DNA from 2 places in the Neorhizobium sp. 05N33 genome. Region 2 is predicted to be linked to the other one. Evidence: predicted binding sites of a transcription regulator. Region 2 holds the regulator's gene; the other holds the start of a gene.
The links. The regulator PhoB, encoded in region 2, activates phosphate uptake and scavenging genes when phosphate is short. The targets are predictions, from matches to a motif close to TGTCATNNANCTGTCAT.

Region 1 (7,264 bases), 370 kb from region 2:
CGCCCTCGCGCTGCTTGTCGTCGACATTCTCCAGCGCTTCCGAATAGACCTTGCCGAGCGCGCCGGTGTCCGTGAAGAAGATGGCGGCGATCCCCGGCAACGGCCCCGGGCCGAAGGCGCGGGTGAAGAACAAGGCCCAGATCAGCATGTCGATGGAGCGCAGAAAGTCGAAGAAGCGCTTCATCCCCCAGTTCATCGGCCGGCTTGTGGTGATATTGCGCGCCGCGACGAAGGCGAGCGGGAAGGCGACGAGGGTGGCAAACAGCGTGCCGACAAAGGCCATGACCAGCGTCTGCATTAGCTTGGAGAGAATATCGCCGTGCTGCCAGCTGCCATTGTTCAGGAAGTTGTCGAGCGCCAGCGAGGCATTGGATTGAGCCGGATCGAGCCGTTCGCCGAAGAACATAAGCCCGGCGATATCGGTGAAGCTGCGGCCCCAGAACGGCGAGTGCGTGTCGAAGAAAAAATTCGCCCAGCCGAGAAAACGCCGCTGGATATAGACCTGGTTGCTGCGGATTTCCGCCTGGCCGGCAAAACCGAACCGGACATTGACCTTGTTGTCGTCCTGCTCCATCCGCGCCGGCGCACCTGCCGGCAGAGACGCGCGGTCGCCGTTGATCGCAACGGGATAGAATTTGCCGTCGATATAGACGTCGATCTGGCTCGGGGTGACTTCAAGCCGGTTTTCACCGCCGAAGAGGACCGTGTAGCCGCCGTTCGAGGTCGGCTTCAGCCAGTCGATCGTCGCACCCTCGGGATATTGGCGGCGGCTCGTCCATTGCGGCACGACCTGGCCGTTCTGAAAGCGCAGGCGCGGCTGGGCCCGCCAGGAATACCAGTCCTGGATGTAGATCGCCGCGCGGTCCCAGTTGCCGTTCACGAAGGTCGGGATGACGTTGAAGAAGGAAAAGCAGAAGGCGAGGTAAACGAAGACCGCAACGGCGGCGATCGCCAGGCCCCAGCGCTGCATGAAGCTGCGGTGAAAGACTTCCGGATAGGCGGTGAGCAGGCGTTCGCGATCGGCGGCATTGACGGCGAGATTGGACATCAGGCAGCTCCCCGGCCGAATTCGAACGATTGCTTGCCGATCAGCCGGCGGCGCAGCCAGGCCGAGAACTGGTCGACGCAGATGACCGTAATCAGAAGTAGAATGATGATCGCATAGGTCTTGGCGGCGTGGTCGCGGCCGATCGACAGGCTGAACACCTCGCCGATGCCGCCGCCGCCGACGGCGCCGATAATGGTCGAGGCTCGCACGTTGATCTCGGTGCGCAGCAGCGTGTAGGACACGAAATTCGGCAGGACCTGCGGCAGGATCGCGAAACGGACGCGCTCCAGCCAGCTGGCGCCCGAGGCCCGCAGGCCCTCGTCCGGCCTCATGCCGGCATTCTCGACCACTTCGAAGAACAGCTTTCCGAGCGCGCCGATGGTGTGGAAGGAGACCGCGATGATCGCCGCGATCGGACCGATCGACAGGATGGCGGCGAGAAGGCCGGCGATGACGATCTCCGGGAAGGCGCGCATGATTTCCATGATCCGCCGCACTCCCCAACGCACTGCCCGCGAGCCGACGAGGTTGGAAGAGGCGAAGAAGCAGAGCAGGAAGGCGCCGGTCGAACCGAGAATGGTCGAAACGATCGCGATATTGAGGGTAATGGCGAGCTGGTAGAAGAAGTTCGGAATGTAGAAGCTGTCGGTGATCCAGACGCGATCGCTCGTATAGTCGAACTTGATCGAGCCGTCCGCATAGGGCGACGGCAGGTCGAACATGGCGCGGAAGATCTCCAGCGGGCTGTTCGGCACGAAGCTCTTGATGAAGTCGAAGAAATACGGAAGGCGTTCGAAGAACTTGCCGGAATTGGCTTCGTTGGCGAAATCCAGCGACGCAGCGAGCACGATCAGGAAAACCACTATGGAGACGACGGTATAGATCCGCCGGGTCCGCACCTGTTGCTGATAATGGTCGAGGATGGTGCGGGAGCTTTCCTGCAGCCCGCTGAGTTGAGCGGGTTCGGCCACGTGCGCCATTCTGGGCATCCTTGTTGAACGAGCGGCGGCATCGTCATGATGCCGCCGCCAAGATATTGATCAGACGTTGGATCAGCCGCCGATGACGGCCTTACGAGCGTCGATGATGGTCTGGTAGAACTTCTGGTCGACCGGCGACCAATCGACGTAACCGCCGCCCRTGAAGCTCTCGAAGCAGGCCTTGTCCTTCTTCGGCAGTTCGGCGAAGTAGGCGGTCACCTTCTTCTTCATGTCGTCCGAAAGCTTGTTGGAAACCATCAGCGGGCCGTTCGGGATGAGCGGGGACTTCCAGACCTGGACGATGTCGTCCATGTCGAGCAGGCCCTTAGTGACCATGATGTGCAGGTTGCCGGACGAGTAGCCCTGCGCCCAGTCGCCGACAGCCGAACCGAAGGTGGTGCCGACGTCAAACTTCTTGTCGAGAATGCCGAGAACGAGGTTCTCGTGGCCGCCGCCGAAACCGGTTTCGGAGAAGTACTGCTTGACCGGCATGCCGATGTCCTTCGGCAGGGAGACGTTAGGTACGAGGTAACCGGAGGTCGAGTCCGGATCGGCAAAGCCGATCTTCTTGCCCTTGGCATCGGCGAGCGTCTTGATGCCCGAATCTTTGCGGGCAACCATGATCGAGTAGTAGCCGGTCGAACCGTCGGCCTGTTTGGTTGTCAGGACCGGGGTAACGGCGTTCGGGTCCTTGATGTAGATCGAAGCGTAGGAGGATGCACCCATGACGGCGAGGTCGATCGTGCCGCCGAGCAGGCCTTGGATGACGCCGTTATAGTTCGGCGACGGGAAAAGCTTGACGTCCGAAGCGCCGGTCGCGGCGATCAGGCCCGGCTTGACGCATTCGGTGCGGCGAACCTGGTCGGCTTCGTTTTCGCCGCCATCGAGGCCGATGCGCAGAACGGGTGCGCTCTGGGCGTGGGCCTGGCCGGCGACGGCAGCGATGGCGATCGTCGCCATCAGGATCTTGCGGAATGCAGACATGGAAGTCTCCTTTGGTGATTGGGGTGGTCAACCCGGAAAGGGCGTCAGTCTTCCGGCCGCGGGTCGGCAGCCGGAAACGGGTCAGCGCATGGCGGCGGCTTCGGCCATCATGCCGGATGTGTCGATCACGACCGGAGCCTCGCCGCGACGGGTGGAGGCGAGGCTGGTCGACGTCATCGTCTCGTCGATCCCGGCGCCATCCCTGTCGGAGCCGTAGATCTCGCGCACCGCATTGGCATTGAGCTCCTGCGGCGGTCCGTCGAAGACGACGCGGCCGCCCGCCATGCCGATAATCCGTTCGCAATAGCTGCGGGCAGTGTCGAGCGTGTGCAGATTGGTGATGACAGTGATGCCTTCGCGCTCGTTGATGTCGCGTAACGCGTCCATGACGATCTTGGCATTGAGCGGATCGAGCGAGGCGATCGGCTCGTCGGCGAGCATCATTTTCGGCGCCTGCACCAGCGCACGGGCAATCGCCACGCGCTGTTGCTGTCCGCCCGACAATGTTCCGGCAGCCTGCAACGCCGTCTGTTCGATGCCGAGCCGCTCGAGCGCCGCCATCGCCATGACGCGCTCGTCACGGCTGAAGATTTTCAAGAGGCTCATGGTCGTCGAACGGTGATTGAGACGGCCGAGCAGCACATTGGTCATCACGTCGAGGCGCGGCACCAGGTTGAACTGCTGGAAGATCATCGCGCAGTCGCGCTGCCAGTTGCGCAATGCCCGGCCCTTGAGGGAGGAGACTTCGGCGCCGTTGAAGTAGATGGAGCCGGAACTGGGCTCCTGCAGACGGTTGATCATGCGCAGCAGGGTCGATTTGCCGGCGCCGGAGCGGCCGATGATGCCGACCATCTGGCCTTGGGGAATCTCGACGTTCACGGCGCTCACCGCGATACGGTCGCCGAAACGGCGGGTGATGTCCCTCAACTCGAACTTCATGCTCTCTCGCCAATTCAGCCTTTTTCTGAGTGCTCGATAGCGATGGTTGATGAAGTCTGAATGTCGGTTTTATGTCGATTTTATTATATTCCGAAAGTGCCCGTCACGCTTCCGTTACGTGGCATGACGGGACACGAATTCCTCTGCCGAAAGTGCCCGGAAATCATCGAGAGCACCTCTCAGTTTCAGGTGATCCCAGTCCCACCAGGCAAGCCGGTCCATCGCCTCGCCGACCGCTTTTGTGAAACGTTCGCGGATGAGTTTCGCCGGCACGCCGCCGACGATCGTATAGGGCGCGACGTCCTTCGAGACGACCGCACCGGCGCCGATCACAGCGCCGTTGCCGACAGTGACGCCCGGCAGCACCGTGGCGCCATGGCCGATCCATACGTCATGGCCGATGGTGACGCGATGGTCGCGCCGCCATTCGAAGAAGCTCTTTTCGTCTTCCGCGTCGTCCCAGTAGTTGGCGGCGCGATAGGTGAAATGATGCAGCGTCGCCCGCCAGGTCGGGTGGTTGGTGGCGTTGATGCGCACCGAGGCCGCCATGTTGACGAACTTGCCGATCGTCGCACACCAGATCGAGCCGTCCTGCATGATGTAGGAATAGGCGCCGATCTCGGCCTCGCTGATGCGGCAGCGCTCGGAAACTTCCGTATACGGGCCGAGCGTGGAATTGCTGACATTTGCCGTTTCGTGGATTGCGGGCTCGAGCCCCACCTTGACGCTCATGCGGCGACTGCCTTTCGCGGAGAAAATTGGGAGACGTCGAGAACGCGGTCTGCCACCGCCTCGCGCACTTCCTCGTCGTGGAAGATGCCGAGAAGGGCGACGCCCTCGCGTTTCTTGTCCGCGATCATGTCCACGACGACGCGGCGGTTGATGGCGTCGAGCGAAGCGGTCGGCTCGTCGAGGAGCAGGATACGGTGGCTGGTGATGAAACCGCGGGCGATGTTGACCCGCTGCTGTTCGCCACCCGAAAACGTCGCGGGCGGCAGGGTCCAGAGCTCCTGCGGCAGGTTGAGCTTGCCCAGCAGCTCGGCCGCCTTGCCGCGCGCTTCCACTGCCGGGATACCGCGGGCGACGAGCGGTTCGGCGACCACGTCGAGCGCGGAGACCCGCGGCACGGTGCGCAGGAACTGGCTGACATAACCGAGCGTATGGCGGCGCACGTCGAGCACGGTGCGCGGATCGGCACGAGCGATATCGACGAGCCGGTCCTTGTGATCGACAAGGATCTGGCCGGCATCGACGGCATAGTTGCCATAGAGCATCTTCAGGATCGAGCTCTTGCCGATGCCTGACGGGCCGCCGAGCACGACGCATTCGCCGCTCGCGACGGAAAAGTTCACATCGTTGACGACCGGCAGCTTGATGCCATCGCGCAGATGCATGGTGAAGCTCTTGAAGACCTCGGAAACGACGAGGGGAGTTGCCATGATCGTTTTTCCTCAGACCTGAAGAATGGAAGAGACGAGAAGCTGGGTATAAGGCTCGCGCGGATCGTCGAGCACCCGGTCCGTCAGCCCGTGCTCGATCACATAGCCGTCCTTCATCACCATCATCCGGTGGGACAGGAGGCGGGCGACCGCAAGATCGTGGGTGACGACGATCGCCGACAGGCCGAGATCGTTGACGAGGCCGCGCACGAGATCGAGCAGGCGAGCCTGGACCGAGACGTCGAGGCCGCCGGTCGGCTCGTCCATGAACACGAGGCGCGGGCCGGTGACGAGGTTGCGGGCGATCTGCAGGCGCTGGCGCATCCCGCCGGAAAAGGCGCGCGGCTGATCGTCGATGCGGTCGGTGCCGATTTCGACGCGGGTCAGCCAGTCGCTCGCCGTCTCGCGGATCTTGCCGTAATGCCGGTCGCCGACGGCCATCAGCCGCTCGCCGACATTGGCGCCGGCCGAAACCGTCATCCGCAGGCCGTCGGCCGGGTTCTGGTGCACGAAGCCCCAGTCGGTGCGCATCAGGAAGCGTCGCTCGGCCTCGCTCATATGGTAGAGGTCGCGGAAATTGCCGTCGCGCATCCGGTATTCGACACTGCCGGCCGTCGGCATCAGCCGGGTCGACAGGCAGTTGAGCAGCGTCGTCTTGCCGGAGCCGGATTCACCGACGATGGCAAGCACTTCGCCCGGCCACAGATCGAAGGAAACATCCTTGCAGCCGATCCGGCTGCCATAGAATTTCGAGACGCCGCTGACTTTGAGAAGAGGGGTGTCGGTCATGGCGTTTTGTCCTTGAATGTCGGCGCGTGGGGTTCACCCCCCTCTGTCCTGCCGGACATCTCCCCCTCAAGGGGGGAGATCGGCAAGCGGGTAAGCCTCAGCCCCAAATGGGATCGGGCAGTTCGATAAGCGGTGTCTTCAAGAGGGATCGAGCGGGCGTGTCTATCCAATCTCCCCCCTTGAGGGGGAGATGTCCGGCAGGACAGAGGGGGGTAAGCCACAACCAGTGTCATTCAGCTGCCTCATTGACGGGTGCCAGCAGAGCGCCGGCATGGCCGTGTTCGCGGCGGTCCTCGCAATTGTCGGTGTCCGAGCAGACGAACATGCGGCCACCCCTGTCGTCCAGCACCACCTCGTCGAGATAAACGTTCTCGGCGCCGCAGAGCGCGCAGGGCTTGTCGAAGGTCTGGATTTCGAACGGATGATCCTCGAAGTCGAGGCTCACGACGTCCGTATAGGGCGGCACCGCGTAGATGCGCTTTTCGCGGCCGGCGCCGAACAGCTGCAGCGCCTCCGAGCGGTGCATTTTCGGATTGTCGAATTTTGGCGTCGGCGACGGGTCCATCACGTAGCGGCCCGCGACCTTCACCGGATAAGCATAGGTCTTCGAAATGCGGCCGTTATGGGCGATGTCCTCGTAGAGCTTCACATGCATGAGCCCGTATTCTTCGAGCGCATGCATCTTGCGGGTCTCGGTCTCGCGCGGCTCGAGGAAGCGCAAGGGTTCCGGGATCGGCACCTGGTAGACGAGGACTTGGCCCTCGGCGAGCTTGTGCTCGGGAATGCGGTGGCGGGTCTGGATGATCGTCGCGTCCTTGGTATGGGTGGTGACGGCGACATTGGCGACCTTCTGGAAGAAGGCGCGGATCGAGACCGCATTGGTCGTATCGTCGGCACCCTGGTCGATCACCTTCAGCACGTCTTCCGGGCCGATAATCGCGGCGGTCACCTGCACGCCGCCGGTGCCCCAGCCGTAGGGCATCGGCATCTCGCGGGAGGCGAAAGGCACCTGGTAACCGGGGATGGCGATCGCTTTCAGGATCGCGCGGCGGATCATCCGCTTCGTCTGCTCGTCGAGATAGGCG
Region 2 (7,264 bases):
CTCGCCGCGTTCAAAACGCAGCGGAGCCCGGGCAAACGTGTCGAAAAGCGCGGCTTCAGCCATGGCGACATCACTCCTCTAGGCAGTCAAAAAAGGCCGACAAAACCGGCCAGAAAAACCAAAAATGCCGCCCACTGGGCGGCGGGGGCACTATCGGGGTTTAGGCCGTCAATGTCAACAAAGCTCGGTGTTTTAGGCGCGTTACGACCGGAACCCGACAGGCGCTGGCTTCTGTGACAAAAAAGACTCTCCATCACAGCAAGTTGGGGAAAACCACGAAATCGAATCCCGCAGATTCCTCCGACTCTTGCCACGGAGTCAGCCTCACACTAGGTTAATGATCAATTACTAGACTGCATGCGGCGGAACTAGTCACCTCAAGCATAGATATAGTGGGTGCTGCGAAATGATTTTCGCAGCAAAGGTGGAAGGATTCTGCATGCCAGCAACGTTCAAAGGCGGAGAACGGGCATGAACTGGACAGACGAGCGTGTCGAGAAGCTCAAAAGATTGTGGTCGGAGGGCCTGAGCGCCAGCCAGATCGCAGCACAACTTGGTGGCGTAAGCCGAAATGCCGTGATCGGCAAGGTGCATCGTCTCAGCCTGCCGGGCCGGGCGAAAGCTGGCGGTACGGTTGCGACCGGCCGCGCATCGGCTGCCAAGCGCACGACATCGGCGCCGCGGGCTCCGAACTATGCGTCGCGGGTCACGACCCGGACCGTTACCCGCGCCGTCGGCGCGACGATGGTCAAGGAAGAGATCGAGATCGAACCCTACCAGGAGATGGAATATCGTCCCGCCTCCAACGTAGTCGTGCCGATCTCCCGCCGCCTTGCATTGACGGAACTCACCGAGCGCACCTGCAAATGGCCGGTCGGCGACCCGCTCAAGGAAGACTTCCACTTCTGCGGCTGTGAATCCCCGGATGCATCGCCCTATTGCGGTTACCACGCAAAGCTTGCCTACCAGCCGGTCAACGAGCGCCGCAAGGTTGCCGCTCGGGTCTGAGCGGCGGCGCGACACGAGGCGAAATCGAAGGCGGGCTCAGGCCCGCTTTTTGTTGTGTATGGCAGATATGCCGGCCAAGCCTTGCTCCGGATCGGCATTCCACCTATCTGAAAGACAGTGAGGACGACCTCCCCCATTCGGGCAGAAACTCCGGGACGGCCCGGAAAGCACCCCAGGAGGTCATCATGCGCACGACACGCGACCGTATCCGCCATGCCATCAGCTTCGAACTGATCGGGCTTGCTCTCATCACACCACTCGGCTCCTTCGCCTTCGGCATGCCGGCCGCCGATATCGGCGTGGTCGGCATCGGCAGCGCGACGATCGCCACTGGCTGGAACTATCTCTACAATCTCGGCTTCGACCACCTGATGCAGCGCTTTACCGGCGGCACGCAGAAAAACACCGCCATACGCGTGGCGCATGCGGTGCTGTTCGAACTTGGACTGCTGATCACGCTTCTGCCGCTGATCGCCTGGTATCTCGGTATAAGCCTCGTCCATGCGCTGACGATGGACGTGTCGTTCGCGGTCTTCTACGTGGTCTATGCCTTCGTGTTCAACTGGGCCTACGACCGGATTTTTCCGCTGCCGGAATGGCAGCGGCAGACCGAGGCGGCTTAAAGCCGCCTCTCAGGATTCCATTGAATAACCCGCGCCGCGGACGGTGCGGATGACATCCTGCATATTGGAGAAGTTGAGCGCCTTCCTGAGACGCCCGACATGCACGTCGACGGTGCGTTCGTCGACATAGATGTCGTGACCCCAGACGCCGTCCAGAAGCTGCGACCGCGAAAAGACGCGGCCGGGCGAGGCCATCAGGAATTCCAGCAGGCGGAACTCGGTCGGGCCAAGGCGCACTTCGCGGCTCTTGCGGTGAACGCGATGAGTTTCCCGGTCGAGTTCGATATCGCCGCAGCGGAGAACGCTGGAGAGCACCTCGGGACGGGCGCGGCGAAGCATCGCCTTGACGCGGGCCATCAGTTCAGGCGTCGAGAAGGGCTTCACCACATAGTCGTCGGCACCGGTGGCGAGGCCGCGAACACGTTCGCTCTCCTCGCCGCGGGCCGTCAGCATGATGATCGGCAGGCGCTCCGTTTCCGGGCGCATGCGCAGCCGGCGGCAGAGTTCGATGCCGGAAACGCCGGGCAGCATCCAGTCCAGGATCAGGAGGTCCGGTACCCGCTCCTGAAGCCGAATTTCGGCTTCGTCGCCCCGCAAAACGGTATCGACCTCATAACCCTCGGCTTCCAGATTGTAACGAAGAAGCACGCTCAGCGCTTCTTCGTCTTCTACGACAGCGATTTTCGGCAGCATTCTTGGCCTGCTCCGTCAGTTCTATTCGGTGATCGCGCCGAGCGTGTTCGACGAGTCGTCCTTCGGACGGTCGCCTTCCGGCTGGGCGCCCGTCGTCATGTAGTAGATGGTCTCGGCGATGTTGGTGGCGTGGTCGCCGATACGCTCGATATTCTTGGCGCAGAACAGCAGATGCGTGCAGGTGGTGATGTTGCGCGGATCCTCCATCATGTAGGTGAGGAGCTCGCGGAACAGCGAGGTGTACATCGCGTCGATTTCCTCGTCGCGGCTGCGGATCGCCTCGGCCTTTTCCGCCGAACGCGTCGAATAGACGTCGAGGACGTCCTTGAGCTGCACGAGGGCGAGATCGGAGAGATGCTCCAGGCCGCGGGCGAGCTTGCGCGGAACGCCGGTGCCCTGAACCGCGATGACGCGCTTGGCGGTGTTCTTGCCAAGGTCGCCGACGCGCTCCAGATCGGAGGCGATGCGCAGCGAACCGACGATCTCGCGAAGGTCGGCTGCGACCGGCTGGCGGCGGGCGATCGTGATGATCGCCTTGTCGCCGATCTCGCGCTCGGCGTGATCGAGGATCACGTCGTCGGAGATGACCTTCTGGGCGAGTGCGGCATCGGAATTGACCAGCGCGCGCACGGCGTCCGAGCACATCTGCTCGGCGAGGCCGCCCATTTCGGAGATACGGCGGCTCAGGTATTTCAGTTCGTCGTCATAAGCCGACAGGATATGGGTCGATGCCATCTTCTAGTCCTCAAAATTGATTTTCAGGCGGCACAGTCGACTGGATCAGCCGAAACGGCCCATGATGTAATCCTGGGTGCGCTGGTCGTCGGGATTGGTGAACATCTTGTCGGTGTCGTTCTCCTCGACGAGCTGGCCGAGATGGAACATGGCGGTGCGCTGCGAGACGCGGGCAGCCTGCTGCATCGAGTGCGTCACGATGACGATCGTGTAGTTGGCACGAAGTTCATGGATGAGTTCTTCAACCTTGGCGGTCGCGATCGGATCGAGAGCCGAGCAGGGTTCGTCCATGAGGATGACTTCCGGCGACACGGCGATCGCGCGGGCGATGCACAGACGCTGCTGCTGACCGCCGGAGAGGCCGGTGCCGGATTCATGCAGGCGATCCTTGACTTCGGTCCAGAGGCCGGCGCGCTGCAGGCTCGCCTCGACGATCTGATCCATGTCGGCCTTGTTCTTGGAAAGACCGTGGATGCGCGGACCGTAGGAAATGTTTTCGTAGATGGTCTTCGGGAACGGGTTCGGCTTCTGGAAAACCATGCCGACGCGGGCGCGAAGTTCCACGACGTCGATGTTATTGTCGTAGATATCGTCCGTGTCGAGGGTGATCTTGCCGGTGACGCGGCAATTCTCGATCGTGTCGTTCATGCGGTTGAGGCAGCGCAGGAAGGTGGACTTGCCGCAACCGGAAGGACCGATGAGAGCCGTCACAGTGTTTTCGCGGACGTTGAGGTTCACGTCGAAAAGCGCACGCTTTTCGCCGTAATAAACAGAAACGTCCTTACCGATCATCTTGTGGGAAGCATCGCTCATCTTTTGGTCCAGCGCCTTTTCTACTGCCGATTCTGACATCATATTCATTGTCATACTCCTTCTACCAGCGCCGCTCGAAGCGACGCCGCAAGAGAATTGCGCCAACATTCATTAGGATGAGAAACAGGAGCAGGATGATGATTGCTCCCGAGGTACGCTCGACGAACGCGCGCTCAGCTTCGTTCGCCCACATGTAGATCTGGACCGGCAGCGCCGTCGACGGGTCGAGCGGCGTGGTCGGATAGTTGGCGACGAAGGCCACCATGCCGATCAGGAGCAGCGGTGCGGTTTCGCCAAGGGCATGGGCGAGGCCGATGATGGTGCCGGTCAGGATGCCCGGCATGGCAAGCGGCAGGACATGGTGGAAGATCGTCTGCATCTTCGAGGCGCCGAGCCCGAGGGCGGCAGCACGGATCGATGGCGGCACTGCCTTCAGTGCCGCGCGGGTCGCGATGATGATCGTCGGCAGCGTCATGAGGGTGAGCACCAGACCACCGACGAAGGAGGCGGAACGCGGCAGGCCCATGAAGTTGACGAACACCGCCAGACCGAGCAGACCGTAGACGATCGAGGGAACGGCCGCGAGATTGTTGATGTTCACCTCGATCAGATCGGTGAACTTGTTCTTCGGGGCAAATTCCTCGAGATAGATCGAAGCGGCGACGCCGATCGGTAGCGCCAGGACAAGCACGATCAGCATCATGTAGAACGAGCCGATGAGCGCGACGCCGACGCCAGCTGCTTCCGGACGGCTCGATGCGCCGTTGACGAAAATGCCGCCGTTAAAGTGCTTGGCAAGGGCTCCGCTGTCAGAGAGCTGCTTCATCCAGCCGAGCTGCTGGTCGTTGATCTTGCGGTTTTCCTGGCTGACGTCGAGGTCGATCTGGCCCTTGTAGGCCGAGTCGATATCGCCGGAAGCGAGCAGTCTTACCGTCTGCGTCGTGCCGATGATCGCCGGATTGGCTATGACCAGGTCACGCAGCTGAACGCGGACACCATCGGACAGCATCTGGCCGACCGCGCGGGCGGCGACACGGTCGTCGACGCTGACGTTGAGCAGCTTGGCGAGAGCATTGCGGGCGACGACCGGATAGTTGGCCGTCATCAGCTTCTGCGGATTGGTGGCACGTTCGTTCTGCGGGTCGATGATCTGCTGCGAGAACTCGACCGGCATGGTGATCATGGTCTGCTGGAAGGCGGTGTAACCCTTGGAGACCACCGACCACAGGAGAAGCATCAGGAAGATGATGCCGAAGGAAAGCGCGGCGATGCCATAGGCACGGAAGCGACGCTCGGCGGCGTAACGGCGCTTGATGCCGATATCGCGACGGACGGACTTGGCCGTGGAGATGCCGGCGGCGGGAGAAACCACATCGGTCATTCGTACTGCTCCCGGTATTTGCGCACGATATAAAGCGCGTAGATGTTGAGGCAAAGCGTGATGGCGAAAAGCGTGATGCCCAGCGCGAAGGCAACCAGGGTCTGCGGCGAGGTGAACTCAAGGTCACCCGTCAGCTGATTGACGATCTTGACGGTCACGGTCGTCATTGGCTCGAAAGGGTTGATCTGCAGGCGGGCGGCAACACCGGCCGCAAGCACGACGATCATCGTCTCGCCGACGGCGCGCGATGCGGTCATCAGGAGCGCGCCGACGATGCCCGGCAGAGCGGCCGGCAGGACGACCTTCTTGATGGTTTCCGAACGGGTGGCGCCGAGGCCGAGCGAGCCGTCACGCAGGGCACGCGGCACCGCCGTGATGATATCGTCGGACAGCGAGGAGACGTAGGGGATCAGCATGATGCCCATGACGAAGCCGGCGGTCAGAACGCTCTGTGCCTGAATGAAGTTGGCATAGTCGCCGGTGACGAGGCCGTTCAGCTGCGAAGAGATATCGCGCAGGAACGGTCCGATGGTCGTCAAGGCGAAGAAGCCGTAGACGATGGTCGGAATGCCGGCGAGCACTTCGAGCAAAGGCTTCGCAACCGAGCGGACCTTCGGCGAGGCGTATTCCGACATGTAGATTGCCGAAAAGAGACCGATCGGAACCGCAAAGAGCATCGCGACGAAACCGATATAGAGCGTACCGAGCAGCAGCGGAATAAGGCCGAACTGACCTTCGGAGCCGCCAGAACCGGCAGCAGCAAAACGCGGATCCCATACCGTGCCGAAGAAGAATTCCCAGGCGGGAATAGCGGTGAAGAAGTGGGCCGCTTCGGTCAGCATCGAGGCGACGATGCCGATCGTGGTCAGAATGGCGATCGAGGAGGCGACGACGAGGCTGCCGAGAACCACCTTTTCCACTCGGTTGCGGGCGCGGAAGCGCGGCGCAATCTGACGATAGGCGAAGAACGCCCCGCCGACGGAAGCCGCCAATACGACGATCGTCATGAGGATGCGGCTGACGAAGGTCATCCTGTTCAGGACAGCGGCGGCCTTGACCATGAAGGGCTGGGGATCGCCCGCAAGCGGAACGCCCTTGGCCCCAAGCGCAGCACGCAGCTCGACCGGATTATTCTCGACGCGGGCAATCTCGTCGCCGGTCAGCGCATTCATGCCTCGGGCGATCGAAGTGATCATGCCGTAGCTCAGGCCCTGCTCGGCCTGCGATTGGGTTTTCACCTCTTCAGGAAACGCACCGCGGACCGAGGAGCTGATATAGATCGGGCTGGCGACCAGCCAGACAAAGAGAATGACGACGGCCGGCAGGATCGCCCAGACAGCGACAAAAGAACCGTAATATCCGGGCCGTGAATGAAGTTTGGAGGAAATCCCTCCGACCAGTGCCATTGAATACCGGGCACCAGTGACGTAACCGGCTATGCCGATTATTGCCAAAATCAATAATATTAGTGATGTGTTCATCATAATCCCCCGGCGTACCGCTTTCGGCGGCAACCCATCACCGCCCAGCTCCGTTCATCGGAACCGATCGCATTCGCCATCGCGCACTGCGCAACACCATCGCCACAAAACCGACGATTCCGCCGATGCAAAGGCCATCGATCGGAAGAGAAAACGGCGCCGCCAAAAGCGGCGCCGGTCTTTGGATTACATGGTCTTGCCAGCGGCAAAGTCCTTGCGGCCCTGTTCGCGCTGTGCGTCAGGAGCAGCAACCAGGCCGTACTCGATGAGCGGCGAGTCAGGGCCGATCATGTCGTCGGAAAGGAAGAACTCGACGTATTCCTTGAGGCCCGGAACGACGCCCAGGTGAGCCTTCTTCACGTAGAAGAAAAGCGGACGGGAAACCGGGTAGGTACCGTCGGCGATGGTGGCCGAGGTCGGCTTGATGCCGCGCATGGTGGCGACCTTCAGCTTGTCGGCATTGTTTTCGTAGAAAGCGAGGCCGAATACGCCGACGCCGGTCTTGTTGGCAGCGATACGAGCGAGGGTCT

Region 1: phnC (phosphonate ABC transporter ATP-binding protein) is a predicted target of PhoB. The motif match lies at 4,012-4,028, and genes of this name have one in related genera.

The regions. Positions count from the first base shown of each region.
Region 1 covers NZ_JBFTNK010000002.1:720,939-728,202, reverse strand. Annotated here, with positions in the region: gene phnE (phosphonate ABC transporter, permease protein PhnE) at 1-1,048, opposite strand, end outside; gene phnE (phosphonate ABC transporter, permease protein PhnE) at 1,048-2,028, opposite strand; gene phnD (phosphonate ABC transporter substrate-binding protein) at 2,101-3,012, opposite strand; gene phnC (phosphonate ABC transporter ATP-binding protein) at 3,094-3,951, opposite strand; gene AC1DLT_RS07985 (DapH/DapD/GlmU-related protein) at 4,066-4,683, opposite strand; gene phnL (phosphonate C-P lyase system protein PhnL) at 4,680-5,390, opposite strand; gene phnK (phosphonate C-P lyase system protein PhnK) at 5,403-6,179, opposite strand; gene AC1DLT_RS07970 (alpha-D-ribose 1-methylphosphonate 5-phosphate C-P-lyase PhnJ) at 6,409-7,264, opposite strand, start outside.
Region 2 covers NZ_JBFTNK010000002.1:350,790-358,053, forward strand. Annotated here, with positions in the region: gene AC1DLT_RS05965 (acetylornithine transaminase) at 1-63, opposite strand, end outside; gene AC1DLT_RS05970 (GcrA family cell cycle regulator) at 472-1,008, shown strand; gene AC1DLT_RS05975 (PACE efflux transporter) at 1,194-1,631, shown strand; gene phoB (phosphate regulon transcriptional regulator PhoB) at 1,641-2,324, opposite strand; gene phoU (phosphate signaling complex protein PhoU) at 2,346-3,059, opposite strand; gene pstB (phosphate ABC transporter ATP-binding protein PstB) at 3,105-3,920, opposite strand; gene pstA (phosphate ABC transporter permease PstA) at 3,934-5,253, opposite strand; gene pstC (phosphate ABC transporter permease subunit PstC) at 5,250-6,734, opposite strand; gene AC1DLT_RS06005 (substrate-binding domain-containing protein) at 6,921-7,264, opposite strand, start outside.